2 regions of the Thermovenabulum gondwanense genome follow, and region 1 is predicted to be linked to the other one. Evidence: riboswitches for the same ligand, from Rfam matches in the RefSeq annotation. Region 1 holds a riboswitch; the other holds the start of a gene.
The links. Region 1 has a riboswitch for cyclic di-GMP ahead of ATZ99_RS07675 (transglutaminase-like domain-containing protein). Riboswitches for the same ligand answer to the same signal wherever they lie in the genome.

Region 1 (6,166 bases):
TATTTACTATGTAAAATGTTTAATAAAACTTAAACGTTTTAATGAGGCAAGAGAATATTTTACTACGGTGACCAATTTATTTTTTAATGAATTAGGGATGAATGTTACCCAGGGATTCCGGGAATTGTACCTTGAAATCTCAAACGAAATGGCTGAAAAAGAATATAACATTGAGGACGTTGTTAAAATATTGAAGCAAAATGATGAGCCAAATGCTTATTACTGTAATTTATTATCCTTCATTGAAAATTGTAAAATTCTTTTAAGGGCTACTGTTCGAAGTAAGACAAATGCCCATATAATCTCTTTTACTATAATGGAGACTCAAGGGGCAGCTAAGGATGAGAAGGAGATTATTAAATACATGAAAGTTCTAAGGGAAATTATTGGGAAAAATCTCAGAATGGGCGATATATATACTCAAGTGGGTCAAAATCGGATTTTAATTATGATTCTTGGTGCAAAATTAGGAAATTGTTATGCTATAGTGGAACGTATAAAAAAAGAGTTTCATAAAATGTATAAGGGCAAAGGTTTAAAAATTGAAGGCAAAATACTGCCGGCAAGGGATTTTGAATCAATACTATAGAAAAAAAGAGAATAAAAAATTCTCTTTTTTATTTTATCATAAAAAGACAAAAAATTATTAAAAAAATAAAATTTCGAAAAATCTTTTGCTATGTAACTCTTTTTGTAACCCTTCCATGATATTCTAATAATAAAGGAAAAGACAATAAACTTTTCTTAAAATAAAAAAGTAAGAAGGTGAAACTCGTGAAAAGCATTCTTAGGAAAACAATAAGCCTTTTTCTTATAACACTAATCATAGTCGCATGTTTTTTACCAAATATAATATTTGCCAAAGGCAAAGAGACCTCCGTACATGTATTTTTTACTACATCCTATGAAGTGGATTCGGTATTTTTAGAGCTCACCGGAAGGAGTTTAGAAATGAATAAACAGGGCGGACACTGGATGGTTAAAGATGATGGAATTGATGTGGGCGTGAATTTATTGGGAGTTACGGTAAATTTTCTGGTGAATGATGAAATAATATCACAGTTTTATCCTGCATCAAAATTGAATATAACTCCTGAAGGAAGCGATGGAGAAGGATCGATTAATATAAGAATGGGGGTAATTGAACCGGAGCCGGAAGAGCCCACGCAGAGCACATTGACGGTAAAATACATGCTTGATGGGACAGGAACGGAGATAGCTTCAGCTGACACTTATACACAGGAAGAAGGAAGCACGATTACCATAAATGCAAAGCAGATAAATGGATATACCTTAAAGAGCGGGCAAAGTAGCAGCTACACGTATACCTTTGAAGATAGCGATTTCGAATATATATTCTGGTATGTAGCAGTTGAAGAACCCGAAGAACCCGAAGTAACACAAAGCACCCTGACAGTAAAGTATATGCTGGATGGGACAGGAACGGAGATAGCTTCGGCTGACACCTATACGCAAGATGAAGGAAGTATATTAACGGTAAATGCAAAGGAAATAGAAGGGTATGAATTAAAGAGCGGGCAAAGTAGCAGTTACACGCATACCTTTGGAGATACCGATGCAGAGTACACATTCTGGTATTTAGCAATAGAAGAGCCGGAGGAACCCGAAATAACGCAGAGCACATTAACGGTAAAATACATGGTTGATGGTACGGGCACAGTACTATATACGGAAACATTTACACAGGATGAGGGTACGTCCATAGAAATAACGGCAAAGGCATTTGAAGGGTATGAGTTAAAAGAAGACCAGGCTGGAAGTTACCAGTATACCTTTGGCGACAGCGATTTCGAATATATATTCTGGTATGTAGCAGTTGAAGAACCCGAAGAACCCGAAGTAACACAAAGCACCCTGACAGTAAAGTATATGCTGGATGGGACAGGAACGGAGATAGCTTCGGCTGACACTTATACACAGGAAGAAGGAAGCACGATTACCATAAATGCAAAGCAGATAAATGGATATACCTTAAAGAGCGGGCAAAGTAGCAGCTACACGCATACCTTTGACAGTGAAAATGGAGAGTATATATTCTGGTATGTGGCAGTTGAAACACCTGGAGAGCCGCTAAGTCCTGGAGGAAGCACTGGTGAACCTGTATACTACAGTAACCTCACGGTGTATTACGCATTAGCCGGGAGTGATCCTGTGGAATATTTAAGGGGTCCGGATGTTTTCAATAGAAGGTCTGGAACAAGCCTAACGATTACGGCTCCGGAATTTGCAGGCTATGTTTTAAGATCGCAAGGCACTTACATCCATACCTTTACTTTAGAGGATGCTACTTATACTTTCTTTTATGATAAAATAGTAGAGGCCGAGGCACCCCAGGTCCCCTTAGGAGGCGCTTTTGAAGGGCCTATAGGAAGCGAAGGAAATACAGAAATAGAAGTTCCAGAGCAACAGGTGCCGCTGGCAGAACCCACTCCCCCGTTGAACAAGATACCTCAAACAGGTGGCGTGGCTCCCGAAATATTTTACGCAGCAGGTTTATCACTGATTTCCTTAGGAAGCATACTTAATAAAAGAAGGTCTAATCGGAAGTAGCTGATATAACGGGTGGTAAACATTTACCGCCCGTTTTTATTCTGCTTTGGAGGAAGATAAAAATGAGAAATTTTTCAAAAATATTAATCATTATAGGTATAATTTTAATTTGTATTCCTGCCGGTGCACAAATCGTATACAAATATAACAATAAAAATATTGAGTCTATTTCAACTAAAAAAATTGAAACAGCAATACAAGAAAATATTGATATAATTGAGGAAGGAGAAAATATTCAACTAACCAAGAAAGCTTTGGCAGAGGTAATTAATGAAGCGGTTGATGAAAAAGAAGATAATATCTCACACATAGATGAAAATAATAAAAAAACTAATAATAAAAAGGAGTTTATTTATTTAGGCAATATAGTAATAAAAAAAATAAACTTGGATTTAAAAATTGTTGAAGGTGTGGAAAAATCGGATTTAGCAGTAGGGGCAGGGCATGTACCAAAGACCGCAGGTTTTGGAGAAGAAGGGAACTGCGTACTTCTCGGGCATCGCAGCTCTTCTTACAATAATTTTTTTAGATACATTGATAAACTAAAAGAGGGAGACGAAATTATTATAAAAGACAAAAATGGAAACGAATTTGTCTATATCGTAAGCGGTTCAAAAGTTGTAAAGCCAGAGGATGTAAGCGTTTTATTACCGGCGCCCGGGGAATACAGACTTACCCTTATAACCTGTACCCCAATATATGTTTCCACCCACAGATTGGTTGTAACAGCAAATTTGAAAAAGTAAAAAATTAATAAATATTTCCCGGACCCTATTGTAATATAATATAGGTATAATATAATAGTAATTAGAAAGAAATCCCCGATAAAGGCAAAACCGGCGAAAGCCGGCGACGCAAAGCTAAAGGGCCTAAACCGCCAAAAGCGGCATGGCAGCCAGCTACCGAAAGGATGATTTTTTATGCCTAAAATTTTAATACCCAAAAATTTTAAGACATTTGTTATTTCGGTAGCGATATTTTTATCTTTATTTTTACAAACTGAATCGGTATTTGCGCAAGTGGGAGCCTTAGATATATCTAATATTGATAAAGGGGTAATCGGTTATCATATAGCAGAAAATTCTTCACAAAGTTATATGTTGATGATTAAAAAAGACGATAAAACCTATTATTACTATTTGAATAATGGTAAAAAGGATTACTTTCCTCTTCAAATGGGAAATGGGAAGTATAAAGTGGTTCTTCTCGAAAAAATTTCAGGGAATAAATACAAAGTAGTGCAAAGCGATGAAGTTACGTTAAATATTAAAGACGAAAAACAGGTTTTCCTGAACTCAGTTCAAAATATAAAATGGATGATGGAGGATGCGGCGATAAAAAAAGCAGCAGAACTTACAAAAGGAGTGACAAAAGATTCTGAAAAAATAAAAATAATTTATAATTATATAATAAGCAATTACAAATATGATAAAGAAAAAGCGAAGACGGTTAGCTCGCCGTATATACCTGATATAACTGATATTTTCAACAAAAAGAAAGGTATTTGTTTCGATTACTCTTCGCTATTTGCGGCAATGCTAAGAAGTTTAAATATTCCTGCTAAACTTGTGATGGGGACAAGCAGTTTAACGAAAGACAGTTATCACGCATGGAATGAAGTATATATTTCCGATGCGGGGAAATGGGTAATAATCGATACTACCGTCGATGCCTCTTTTAAAAACGCAAATAAACCTTACAGTATGGAGAAAAGCCCGGATAAATACTTTGCTGATAAAGTGTATTAACCCTGTAAAATATAAAAAAAGGGAGAAAGTTTTATCTTTCTCCCTTTTTTTCACCATTTGTAATCCTAATTCTTGTTTAACAGGTATTCCACATTGTATTTTGAGTATAATTCCTGCATCCACGGATCGTATTCCTGCTGGAATTTCTGATTGAAAAGGATATCCTTTATTTTTTCTTTGCTCTTGTCAAAACTGGCTTCCTGGGCATCCTTTTTTTCTTCCACTTTTATGATATGATAACCGTACTGGGTTTTTACCGGCGAACTTATCTCTCCTACTTTTAGAGAAAAGGCTGCATCTTCAAATTCCTTTACCATATCTCCCCTGCTGAAAAAGCCCAGATCCCCTCCACTTTCCTTGGAGGCGGTATCTTTCGAATACTGTTTTGCGAGTTCTGCAAAATCCTGGCCGTTCTTTAATTTAGCCGATATTTCGTTAGCAAGCTTTTCGTCATCCACTAAAATATGGCGGGCTCTTACCTGTTCCTTTTGAGCAAATTCATCTTTATGCTCATTAAAATAGGATTTCATTTCTTCTTCGGTGATACTGATTCTGGGAGCAATAAGCTTTTTAGTCTTTATACTCATGGCCAAATTCTTTTTATACTCTTCGAAGGAATAACCACCCATTGCTAAGTTTTGTTTAAAAGCGGTTTCACCGCCATAGGCTTCGTATATTTTTTCCAGTTCTTTATTAATATCTTCATCGGTAACAGCGATGTTTTGTTTTTTGGCTTCCAAATCAATAATTTTTTGAGAAATTAAATAATCTAAGGCTTCTTCGCCAATGGTTTTTACCATTAGATCGTATAGTTCATCCTTGCTTATAACTTCTCCGTTTACCTTTGCCACTGCTTCGCTTTTCTTTTCGCTGCAGCCGGCAATTAGACCTATTATCAGGGTAGCAATTATAAAAATAATCGCTGCTTTTTTAAGGGACAAATTTCTCATTTATATTCACGCTCCATATTTTGAATTTTAAAAACCACATATTTATAATATTAACAGAAAGTAGCGGTTTTTTCTATATGTAAATGTATGGCTAAATAAAAAGGAGGAGAAAATTATGAAATTATTTCAGGTGGATGCCTTTGCGGAAAATTTATTTGAAGGTAACCCGGCAGGAGTATGCCTTTTAGAAAAGCAAATTGACCGGGATTTAATGCAAAAAATAGCTATGGAAATGAACCTTTCTGAAACGGCTTTTCTGCTAAAAAAAGAAAGAGGGTATGATTTAAGGTGGTTTACTCCTGAAAGTGAAGTTGACCTTTGCGGACATGCTACCCTTGCCAGCGCTCACATATTATGGGAAGAAGGGTTTTTAGAAAATAATGAGGAAGCTGTTTTTTACACGAAAAGTGGAGTACTAAAAGCCTTCAAAGATAAGGATTACATTATCCTTGATTTTCCATTAGAACCGGCAGAAGCCGCAGAATTAACCGAAGAATTAAAAAAAGCTCTAAAAGTTCCTGTAATTTTTACAGGGAAAAACCGAATGGATTATTTAATTGAAGTAGAAAATGAGGAAAGCGTGAAAAATTTAAAACCCGATTTTGAGATTTTAAAAAAAGTAAATGCAAGAGGAATTATTGTAACCAGTGCATCATCAAATCCTGAATACGATTTTGTTTCCAGGTTTTTCGCACCGGCTGTAGGCATAAATGAGGATCCCGTCACCGGGTCTGCTCATTGCTGTTTAGGTCCTTACTGGAAGGAAAAACTCAATAAAGACAATTTAATAGCATATCAGGCCTCTAAAAGAGGAGGAAAATTAAAGCTGAAAGTTTTAAACGATAGAATATTAATCGGAGGAAAAGCAATTACATTTTTCAGGACTGAAATTCTAAA
Region 2 (6,166 bases), on a different contig from region 1:
AAATGCAGGAAGATATTATTCCGAAAAATATCTTAATGATTGGCCCAACAGGGGTAGGGAAAACCGAGATTGCAAGAAGACTTGCTAAATTAGTTAACGCTCCTTTTGTGAAAGTAGAAGCTACAAAATTTACCGAAGTCGGATATGTGGGAAGAGACGTGGACTCTATGGTGAGAGACCTTGTGGAAACCTCCATCAGGATGGTTAAAGTGGAAAAGATTGAAAAAGTTAAAGATAAAGCCAAGGAATTGGCAGAATTAAGAATTGCAGAAATTTTAGAGCCCGATCCTTCCAGAACCTCTAACATTAAAAATCCTTTTGAAATGGTTTTTGGCACTTTTCAGAAAAATACATATGAGGATGATGAAGAATTTGAGAGAAGGCTTAATGAAGCCAGGAAGAAAAGGAAGGATATTTTAGAAAGGATTAAAGCGGGAGAATTTGACAAAGAATTAATCGAAATTGAAGTGGATGACAATAAGACACCTTTTTTAGAAGTTTTCTCTTTTGCCGGTGCCGAGGATATGGGTATAAATTTTCAGGATTTATTCGGGAACATATTTCCCAAAAAGAAAAAAAAGAAGAAAATTACGGTGGAGAATGCAAGGAGAATATTGATTCAAGAAGAAGCTCAAAAACTGATTGATATGGATGAAGTAATAAATGAAGCAATTTCGAGGGCTGAAGAAACCGGTATTATCTTCATAGATGAAATCGATAAAATAGCGGGCAGGGAAAAAGGTTATGGACCTGATGTTTCCAGAGAAGGGGTGCAAAGGGACATTCTACCTATTGTTGAAGGATGCACCGTTGTAACCAAATACGGACCTGTTAAAACCGATCACATTTTGTTTATTGCAGCAGGAGCCTTTCATATTTCAAAACCTTCGGATCTAATACCTGAATTGCAGGGGCGTTTTCCAATAAGAGTAGAATTAAAGAGCCTTTCTAAAGAGGATCTAAAAAGAATACTTATTGAACCTAAAAATTCCCTTATTAAACAATATAAGGCATTATTGGAAACTGAAGGAATAAAAATAGAATTTTCTGAAGATGCTATAGATGAGATAGTAAAAATAGCCGCCTATGTGAATGAACATATGGAGAATATAGGAGCAAGACGCTTACATACAATTATGGAAAAATTATTAGAAGATATTTCTTTTGAAGCACCGGATGTGATTGAAAAAGAAATTAATATAAATGCCGATTATGTGAGAAAAAAATTAAGTGACATAATCGAAGATAAAGATTTAAGTATGTATATCTTATAAAATCTAAAGGAGGAGATATAATGAGTAAAGAATTATTAGAAAAAACCAGGAGAATCAATAAATTGCTGCAGAGGTCTGCAGGGTACCCGGTTGATTTTAGTGAGGTTTGTAAAATTTTAACTGAGGTATTAAATGCCAATGCTTATGTAGCCAGTAGAAAAGGGAAAGTCTTAGGTTATTCAATTCTCGAAAATTATGATTGTGATGTCATACAAAACAAAATAATTGAAGAAAAAATGTTTCCAAAGGAATACAATGATAAACTTCTTGAAATTCATGAAACTCGTTCTAATATACCCCAGGAGGAAATTGAATGCGTATTCGATAGAGAAGTAAAATGCCCTCATCCCGAAAAACTTGTTACAATTGTTCCCATTAATGGTGGAGGAGAAAGGCTCGGAACACTTGTACTTGCGAGATTTGGCGAAGAATTTACAGATGAGGATTTAGTTCTGGCAGAATACAGTGCCACCGTAGTTGGAATGGAGATTTTACGTTCTAAGACAGAAGAAATTGAGGAAGAAGCGAGAAAAAGAGCAGTGGTTCAACTGGCAATTGGAACTCTTTCCTTCTCGGAGTTAGAAGCTGTTCAGCATATATTTGAGGAATTGGATGGAAATGAAGGCTTATTGGTAGCCAGTAAAATAGCGGATAGGGTCGGGATTACCCGTTCTGTTATAGTCAACGCTTTAAGGAAGTTTGAAAGTGCAGGGGTTATAGAGTCGAGATCTCTTGGAATGAAGGGAACATATATTAAAGTGCTCAACGATAAACTTATTGATGAATTGAAAAAGATGCGTTCATAAAATGCGTGAAGCAATTCACGCATTTTTTTATGATTAATTTAAGTTTATTTATGGAAATAAATAAAATTATTTACAATTAAATTTATAATAATATAATTTAATTAAGGAAAACATTATAGAAAAATGTCGAAAAGGGCAAACCTGTCGAAAGGCAGGGACGCAAAGCTATGGGCCTAAGGCATATCATGCTATGGCTGCCAGGCTGCCGAATAATTTTTAAAAGGCAGCCTATTTTCCACGGTAGGTTGTTTTTTTATTAATAATTTTGTCGTATAAAAGAAAAATTTGTTATGATATAATATTTTATAAACGAATTTATTGCATTTTTTTACAAATTTTTTATATATTTTCTTGATGTTGCAGGAAATTGCAAAAAAAAGTAGTAATTTTTTAATTTAGGGATATAGTGTATTTAGTTTTTAAAAGAGGTGCAGATTATGGGAATTTTCGAGAATATTTCCTTAATGGAAAAGGCTTTAGATGCAAAATGGCTGAGAAATGAGGTAATCGCTAATAATATAGCAAATGCGGATACACCAAATTTTAAAAAAACAAAGGTGATTTTCGAAGATTATTTAAGGGATTTTTTAAGTAAAAACAATAAAATTTCTTTATCTACTACAAACGAGAGACATATTAAAAAGATCTATTCCCCTTTAACCTTGAAGCCTGTACTTTATCGTGAGGAAAATACCGCATACAGAGAAGATGGTAACAATGTAGATGTGGAAAAAGAAATGGTGGAACTCGCAGAAAACAGCCTGTCTTATAATGTACTGGTGGAGCAGGTTTCAAAAGAGTTTTCCTTGTTAAGGACTGCTATAAATGAAGGGAGGAAATAATAATTGAGTATTTTTAAATCAATGGAAATAAGTGCTTCGGCTTTGACAGCTCAAAGATTAAGGCTTGATGTAATATCCAGCAATATAGCCAATGTGGATACTACGAGGACGGAGAAGGGTGAACCCTACAGGAGAAAAATGGTAGTTTTTCAAGAAATGAATGAAAGTTCGGATTTTAATGAAATATTAAGGGATAAGATAAATTATAGCGGAAAAGGTGTGAGGGTTGCGGCCATTATAGAAGACCAAAGGCCATTTAAAATAGTATATGACCCAGCTCATCCTGATGCGGATGAAAAGGGATATGTAAGAATGCCCAATGTAAACATTGTAGAAGAAATGGTTGATATGATTTCTGCAACAAGAAGTTATGAAGCTAATGTTACCGCGATAAATTCCACCAAGAATATGATAAGTAAAGCACTGGAAATTGGAAAAGGATAAAAAATTATATGGGAGGAGAAATAATTGGAAATAAATAGAATAGAAAAGGTATCTTTAAATCCAATAGGTTTAAATCAACGAAAGGAAGAAAATTCTTCTTCAGAATTTGTTAATTTCTTAAAAGAAGCATTAAACCGGGTAAACGATTTGCAAAAGGATTATGAAAATAAGGCAAATGACTTTTTACTGGGTAATGATGTAAATGTCCACAATCTGATGATATCTGCGGAAAAGGCAAAACTTTCTCTGGAGCTTACCGTACAAATCAGGAATAAAGCTATTGAAGCATATCAGGAAATAATGAGAATGCAGATATAAGGGTAAAGGTGGAAAATAAATGAATTTTGAAGAAATTAAAACAAGAATCATAGAATTCTGGGAAAGTAAAAGTAAAACTCAAAAAATTAGATTTATAAGCGGAACGATTATAGTATTGCTTTCCGTTTTTTTACTTTTTTATTTTATTACAAAACCCCAGTATGCCGTTTTATATTCCAATTTGGATACCAAAGATGCGGGCGAAATAGTAAAAAGGCTTGATGCAATGAAGGTTAAATACAGACTTATTGATTCTGGAAAAACTATTGAAGTTGAATCTAAGGATGTCTATAAAATTCGTCTTTCTCTTGCTCAAGAAGGACTTCCAAGTGGTGGAGAGATTGGATTTAATGATATTTTTGGGAAAATGAATCTCGGCATGACAGAGTGGGAAAAACAGGTGAGATATAATCAGGCACTTCAGGGAGAATTAACAAGAACCATAAAAGAATTAAATCAGGTAGAAGAGGCAAGGGTGCATCTTGTTATACCCCAGAAAACTCTTTTTATCGATCCATCCGGCCAAAAGGAAGCGTCGGCTGCGGTATTCTTAAAATTAAAACCTGGAGAAAAACTGGAAGAAGAAGAGGTAAAGGGTATTATAAATTTAATTTCCCATTCAGTTGAAGGTTTGAAACCTGAAAACGTAACAATTGTGGACGAGTATGGGAGAGTACTTTCCAATATATCCCTCTCGGAGGATAATTCAAGGCAAATTGTAGACTCTCAATTTGCCGTACAATACAAGTTTCAAAATGATTTACAATCAAAGGTTCAATCCCTTTTGGAACAAATATTTGGTCCCGGGAACGTTGCTGTTAGAGTAAATGCTCAATTGAATTTTGATAAAAAGGTAGTAGAAAACAAATTGTTTACCTCGCCGAATCCAGAGTCCGGAGAAGGAATATTACGAAGCGTCCAGGAAATTAAGGAGTATTTTAGCGGGAATTCTTCTTCCCCGGTGGGTGTCCCCGGAACAACTTCACAAATACCCGGTTATCAAGGGCAACAAAATCAAGGTGGCTCATCAAGTTATCAAAAAACGGATACGGTAAAAAATTACGAATTAAATGAGTCTATTGAAAATATTACCATTGCACCTGGAGCGGTTAAAAAATTAACGGTATCTGTGGTTATTAACAGGAATTTGACCGATGAAGAGAAAAATAAAATAGCTTCCTTAGTGGGAAGTGCAATAGGCTTTGACAGTAATAGAGATATTATTACAGTTGAAGGAATGACTTTTGAAAGATCATTAACAGAATCCCTGGCCAAGCAAATGGAAGAAGATAAGAAAAGTCAGGCAAGGCAGAGGTTATATATTTTAGTAATTTCTGCTATTGCATTAATATTAGTTTTTGTGATTGCAAGGCGTTTATTGACAGCGAGAAAAAGGGCAATGGAAGAAAAGCTAGCCCAGCAACTTATCTTACAACAAGCTGCAACTTCTTCAAAGGAAAAAGAAGATTTAAATATCCTTGAAGAAAAAAATAGAACGAGAGATATAGAAATGCTGGTAAGAAATAGGCCGGAAGATGTTGCCAAGATAATTCGATCCTGGCTGAATGAAGAGTGAGGTGTTTGATATGCCTATAAGCCGCCTTACAGGGAGACAAAAAGCAGCAATATTTATCGCTTCCCTTGGGCCTGAACTCGCGGCAAATGTCTATAAATATTTAAAGGAAGAAGAAATCGAGCAATTGACATTAGATATCGCGAGTTTGCGGAAAGTGACCGATGAAGAAAAAAAATCTGTTTTTGATGATTTTAAAACCATGTTTGTTGCCAGCGACTATATCACTCAGGGTGGAATAGATTATGCCAAGGAAATTTTAGAAAAAGCCCTGGGTACGCAAAAAGCCTTTGAAATTATAAACAAACTCACTTCCTCTCTACAGGTTAGACCTTTTGATTTTATACGAAAAGCCGATCCGGCTCAACTTGTGAACTTCCTGCAAAATGAAAACGTACAGACCATAGCTCTTGTTTTAACATACCTTCATCCTGAACAGGCGGCAAAAATACTTTCAAATTTACCTCCGGAAAAGCAAGTGGAGATTGCCAAGAGGATAGCAATGATGGACAGAACTTCTCCTGAGGTTATTTTTGAAATTGAAAAAGTATTGGAAAAACAATTAGCCTCGGTAGTCATGGAGGATTTTACCAATGCGGGTGGTGTACAGGCTATAGTAAATATATTAAATAACGTTGATAGAACCACAGAAAAAAATATCCTTGAAGTGCTTGAAATGGAAAACCCGGAACTTGCTGACGAAATAAAACGCAGAATGTTTGTTTTTGAAGATATTATTGCCCTTGACAATAAAACTATTCAAAGAATACTCCGTGAAGTGGATAATCAGGATCTGGTTCTTGCTTTGAAAGGTTCCAGCGAGGAGGTCAAAAACAAAATATTCTCTAACGTTTCAAAGCGCCAGGCTGAAATGATACAGGAAGATTTACAGTACATGGGACCGGTAAG

Region 2: linked by a shared signal. The riboswitch ahead of flgB (flagellar basal body rod protein FlgB) and the one ahead of ATZ99_RS07675 (transglutaminase-like domain-containing protein) in region 1 are both predicted to bind cyclic di-GMP.

Annotation. Positions count from the first base shown of each region.
Region 1 is NZ_LOHZ01000033.1:28,450-34,615, forward strand. It holds gene ATZ99_RS07660 (AfsR/SARP family transcriptional regulator) at 1-589, shown strand, start outside; gene ATZ99_RS07665 (MucBP domain-containing protein) at 775-2,571, shown strand; gene ATZ99_RS07670 (class D sortase) at 2,634-3,317, shown strand; cyclic di-GMP riboswitch class I at 3,391-3,478, shown strand; gene ATZ99_RS07675 (transglutaminase-like domain-containing protein) at 3,492-4,319, shown strand; gene ATZ99_RS07680 (foldase protein PrsA) at 4,385-5,269, opposite strand; gene ATZ99_RS07685 (PhzF family phenazine biosynthesis protein) at 5,385-6,166, shown strand, end outside; gene ATZ99_RS07690 (TRM11 family SAM-dependent methyltransferase) at 6,162-6,166, opposite strand, start outside.
Region 2 is NZ_LOHZ01000042.1:135,098-141,263, reverse strand. It holds gene hslU (ATP-dependent protease ATPase subunit HslU) at 1-1,274, shown strand, start outside; gene codY (GTP-sensing pleiotropic transcriptional regulator CodY) at 1,295-2,080, shown strand; cyclic di-GMP riboswitch class I at 2,205-2,290, shown strand; gene flgB (flagellar basal body rod protein FlgB) at 2,518-2,922, shown strand; gene flgC (flagellar basal body rod protein FlgC) at 2,926-3,366, shown strand; gene fliE (flagellar hook-basal body complex protein FliE) at 3,391-3,684, shown strand; gene fliF (flagellar basal-body MS-ring/collar protein FliF) at 3,704-5,260, shown strand; gene fliG (flagellar motor switch protein FliG) at 5,271-6,166, shown strand, end outside.